One region of the Serratia sp. TSA_105.2 genome, then DNA from elsewhere that is predicted to be linked to it. Evidence: predicted binding sites of a transcription regulator. Region 1 holds the regulator's gene; the other holds the start of a gene.
The links. The regulator sigma-54, encoded in region 1, starts transcription at its own class of promoters, with help from an activator protein. The targets are predictions, from matches to a motif close to GTTGGCACANNTTTCGCTNT.
Positions count from the first base shown of each region.

Region 2: a site for sigma-54 is predicted at 1,281-1,300, ahead of glnA (glutamate--ammonia ligase). Genes of this name have one in related genera too.

Region 1 is NZ_JBQZFT010000001.1:166,440-168,906, reverse strand. Features, by position in the region: gene lptB (LPS export ABC transporter ATP-binding protein) at 1-641, shown strand, start outside; gene rpoN (RNA polymerase factor sigma-54) at 694-2,127, shown strand; gene hpf (ribosome hibernation promoting factor) at 2,151-2,438, shown strand.
Region 2 is NZ_JBQZFT010000011.1:106,124-108,590, reverse strand. Features, by position in the region: gene glnA (glutamate--ammonia ligase) at 1-1,201, opposite strand, end outside; gene typA (ribosome-dependent GTPase TypA) at 1,572-2,467, shown strand, end outside.

The sequences.
Region 1 (2,467 bases):
GCGAGATCGTCGGCCTGCTCGGGCCGAACGGCGCCGGTAAAACCACCACCTTCTACATGGTGGTCGGCATCGTGCCGCGCGACGCCGGGCGCATCGTGATCGACGAAGAAGACATCAGCCTGCTGCCGCTGCACGCCCGCGCGCGCCGCGGCATCGGCTATCTGCCGCAGGAAGCGTCGATCTTCCGCCGCCTGAGCGTGTACGATAACCTGATGGCGGTGCTGGAGATCCGTCCCGATCTCACCAGCGAACAGCGCGAAGACCGCGCCAAAGAGCTGATGGAAGAGTTCCACATCTCCCATCTGCGCGACAGCCTCGGCCAGGCGCTGTCCGGCGGTGAACGCCGCCGCGTCGAAATCGCCCGCGCGCTGGCGGCCAACCCGAAATTCATTCTGCTGGACGAGCCCTTCGCCGGGGTGGATCCGATTTCCGTTATCGACATCAAAAAAATCATCGAGCACCTGCGTGACAGCGGCCTGGGCGTGCTGATCACCGACCACAACGTGCGCGAGACGCTGGACGTGTGTGAACGCGCCTACATCGTCAGCCAGGGCAAACTGATTGCCCACGGCACGCCGGATGCTATTCTGGCCGACGAGCAGGTAAAACGCGTTTATCTGGGCGAAGAGTTCCGCCTCTAAGCGCCGGCGCGCCCTGCGGGGCGACACCGTTAACGGAAGTAGACAGAAAACTATGAAGCAAGGTTTGCAACTCAGGCTCAGCCAACAGCTGGCCATGACACCTCAGCTCCAGCAGGCGATCCGCCTGCTGCAGTTGTCCACGCTTGAGCTTCAGCAAGAGATCCAGCTGGCGCTGGAGAGCAATCCGCTGCTTGAACAGACCGATCTGCACGACGAAATCGACGCCAAAGAAACCCAGGAAACCGAGGGGCTCGATACCCGCGAGGCGCTGGAACAGAAAGACATGCCGGAAGAGCTGCCGCTGGACGCCACCTGGGATGAGATCTACACCGCCGGCACGCCGTCCGGCACCGGCACCGACTACAGCGACGACGAGCTGCCGGTCTATCAGGGCGAGACTACCCAAACGCTGCAGGATTACCTGATGTGGCAGGTGGATCTGACGCCGTTCTCCGATACCGACGTCGCCATCGCCACCTCCATCGTCGACGCGGTGGACGACACCGGCTATCTCACCGTGCCGCTGGAAGACATTCTGGAAAGCCTGGGCGACGAGAACGTGACCCTCGAAGAAGTCGAGGCGGTGTTGAAGCGCGTGCAGCGTTTCGATCCGATCGGCGTTGCCGCGCGCGATCTGCGCGATTGCCTGCTGGTGCAGCTCTCCCAATACGCCAAAGACACCCCTTATCTGGCCGAAGCGCGGCTGATCATCAGCGACCATTTGGATCTGTTGGCCAACCACGACTTTCGCAGCCTGATGCGATCAACCCGGCTAAAAGAAGATACACTGAAAGAAGCGATGCTGCTGATTCAGTCGCTCGATCCGCGCCCGGGGCAGTCGATCAATACCGGCGAATCGGAATACGTGATCCCGGACGTGCTGGTGCGCAAGACGCAGAACACGTGGACGGTCGAGCTCAACGGCGACAGCGTGCCGCGTTTGAAGATCAATCAGCAGTACGCCGCGCTGGGCAGCAGCGCCCGCAGCGAAGCCGACGGCCAATTTATCCGCAGCAACCTGCAGGAAGCCAAGTGGCTGATTAAAAGCCTGGAAAGCCGCAACGAGACGCTGTTGAAGGTCACCCGCTGCATCGTCAGCCAACAGCAGGCGTTCTTCGAGCAAGGCGAAGAGTTTATGAAACCCATGGTGCTGGCGGATATCGCCCAGGCCGTGGAGATGCATGAATCGACGATCTCGCGCGTCACCACGCAGAAGTTTTTGCACAGCCCGCGCGGCATTTTCGAATTGAAATATTTCTTCTCCAGCCACGTGAATACCGACAGCGGCGGCGAAGCCTCCTCGACGGCGATCCGCGCGTTGGTGAAGAAATTGATTGCGGCGGAAAACCCCGCCAAACCACTCAGCGACAGCAAGCTGGCCACCTTGCTCTCCGATCAGGGGATCATCGTGGCGCGGCGCACCGTCGCCAAGTACCGAGAGTCTTTGTCCATCCCGCCGTCGAACCAGCGTAAACAGTTGGTTTGACCTCTATTGAGAAGGAAGACACTATGCAGCTCAACATTACCGGACACCACATCGAAATCACCGATCCGTTGCGCGAGTTCGTGAACAACAAGTTCGCCAAACTCGAACAGTATTTTGATCGCATCAATCAGGTGTATGTTGTATTAAGTGTGGAAAAAGTGCAGCAAATTGCGGAAGCAACGGTGCACGTGAATGGAGGCGAGTTGCACGCCACCTCGGAAGACGAGAATATGTATGCCGCAATTGATACGCTGATCGACAAATTGGCACGTCAATTGAACAAACATAAAGACAAATTGAAGCAACACTGACACCCTAACCCATTCCATGAGGTGCATCT
Region 2 (2,467 bases), on a different contig from region 1:
GCAGGTCGTACAGGTTTTTGTCCATGGCGTCGCCAGGGTGGATCTTGTTGATGATGCCGTCCAGGCCGGCCATCAGCAGCGCGGCGAAGCACAGGTATGGGTTAGCCGCCGGATCCGGGAAGCGGGCTTCGATGCGGCGCGCTTTCGGGCTGGATACCACCGGGATGCGGATAGACGCGGAGCGGTTACGGGCGGAGTAAGCCAGCATCACCGGCGCTTCGTAGCCTGGCACCAGACGCTTGTACGAGTTGGTGGTCGGGTTGGCCAGGGCGTTGATCGCTTTGGCGTGCTTGATGATGCCGCCGATGTAGAACAGCGCGGTTTCAGACAGGCCGCCGTATTTGTCGCCGGCGAACAGGTTGGTGCCGTTCTTGGACAGCGACATGTGGCAGTGCATGCCGGAACCGTTGTCGCCGAACATAGGCTTCGGCATGAAGGTCGCGGTTTTGCCGAAGGCGTGCGCCACGTTGTGCACCACGTATTTGTAGATCTGAATTTCGTCGGCTTTCTTGGTCATGGTGTTGAAGCGGGTTGCCACTTCGTTCTGACCGGCGGTTGCCACTTCGTGGTGGTGCGCTTCAACCACCAGGCCCATCTCTTCCATGGTCAGACACATGGTGGAACGCAGATCCTGCGAAGAGTCGACCGGTGGAACCGGGAAGTAACCGCCTTTCACCGCCGGACGGTGGCCTTTGTTGCCGCCGTCGTATTTTGTGCCGGAGTTCCAGGCGCCTTCGATGTCGTCGATGGCCACGTGGGAACCGCGGATGCTGCTGCCGAAGCGGATGTCGTCGAACAGGAAGAACTCAGGCTCTGGCCCGAACAGCACGGTATCCGCGATGCCGGAGGAGCGCAGGAAGTCTTCGGCGCGTTTGGAGATGGAGCGCGGGTCGCGATCGTAGCCTTGCATGGTGCCCGGCTCGAGAATGTCGCAGCGAATGATCAGCGTAGGTTCTTCGAAGAACGGATCCAGAACCGCCGTGCTGGCGTCCGGCATCAGCACCATGTCAGATTCGTTGATGCCCTTCCAACCACCGATAGAGGAGCCGTCAAACATTTTACCTTCTTCGAAGAAGTCGGCGTTTACCTGGTGAGCCGGGATCGTCACGTGCTGTTCCTTACCCTTGGTGTCAGTGAAACGCAGGTCTACGAATTTCACTTCATGCTCATTCAGCATCGTCAAAACGTGTTCAGCGGACATACTTAACTCTCCCGGTTTATCATTGTCGTCGTCGTGGAACGAATCTGTGGAACTGGCTTTTTTTCGCCTTGAAAAGACTAAAGCGAAAAGCGTGCCAACTTTTTAAAAAGGCGTTCATCGCCTTTCTGCGCGGGTTTTACCCAGCCACAGTATGCACCACCAACGATAATTTGCACTGTTATGGTGCAATAAGGGTGAGCGTGGGCACTGAAATGGTGCAAAAGTGCAACGATTGCGGCTTTTTGCACCGTGAAAGGGATCACAAACTGACCGGTACGCGGTTGTTTATAAGAGATGGTTGTGATCTTGTTTAGTCCCTCGCTTAATACGTGTACAATAGCGCGCTATTTCTAATGCCCGAGGCAAAGCTGTGATCGAAAATTTGCGTAACATCGCCATTATTGCCCACGTTGACCATGGTAAAACCACCCTGGTTGACAAGCTGCTGCAACAATCCGGTACTTTCGGAGAGCGTGCGGAAGCGACTGAACGCGTAATGGACTCCAACGATTTGGAGAAAGAGCGTGGGATTACCATCCTCGCAAAAAACACCGCCATTAATTGGAACGGTTACCGTATCAACATCGTGGATACCCCAGGACACGCCGACTTCGGCGGCGAGGTAGAGCGCGTGATGTCGATGGTTGACTCGGTGCTGCTGGTTGTGGATGCAATGGATGGCCCTATGCCGCAAACCCGCTTCGTGACCAAGAAGGCCTTCGCCAACGGTCTGAAGCCGATCGTGGTCATCAACAAGGTTGACCGTCCTGGCGCGCGCCCTGACTGGGTTGTGGATCAGGTGTTCGACCTGTTCGTGAACCTCGACGCGACCGACGAGCAGCTCGACTTCCCGATCATTTACGCTTCTGCGCTGAACGGCATCGCCGGCGTCGACCACACCGACATGGCGGAAGACATGACCCCGCTGTATCAGGCGATCGTCGACCACGTGTCTGCGCCGCAGGTTGAGCTGGAAGCGCCATTCCAGATGCAGATCTCCCAGTTGGACTACAACAACTACCTGGGCGTTATCGGCATCGGCCGCATCAAGCGCGGTAAAGTGAAGCCGAACCAGCAGGTCACCATCATCGACAGCGAAGGTAAAACTCGCAACGGTAAAGTGGGCAAAGTGCTGGGTCACCTGGGTCTGGAGCGTATCGACAGCACCCTGGCGGAAGCGGGCGACATCATCGCCATCACCGGCCTGGGCGAACTGAACATCTCCGACACCATCTGCGACACCAACGCCGTAGAAGCGCTGCCGGC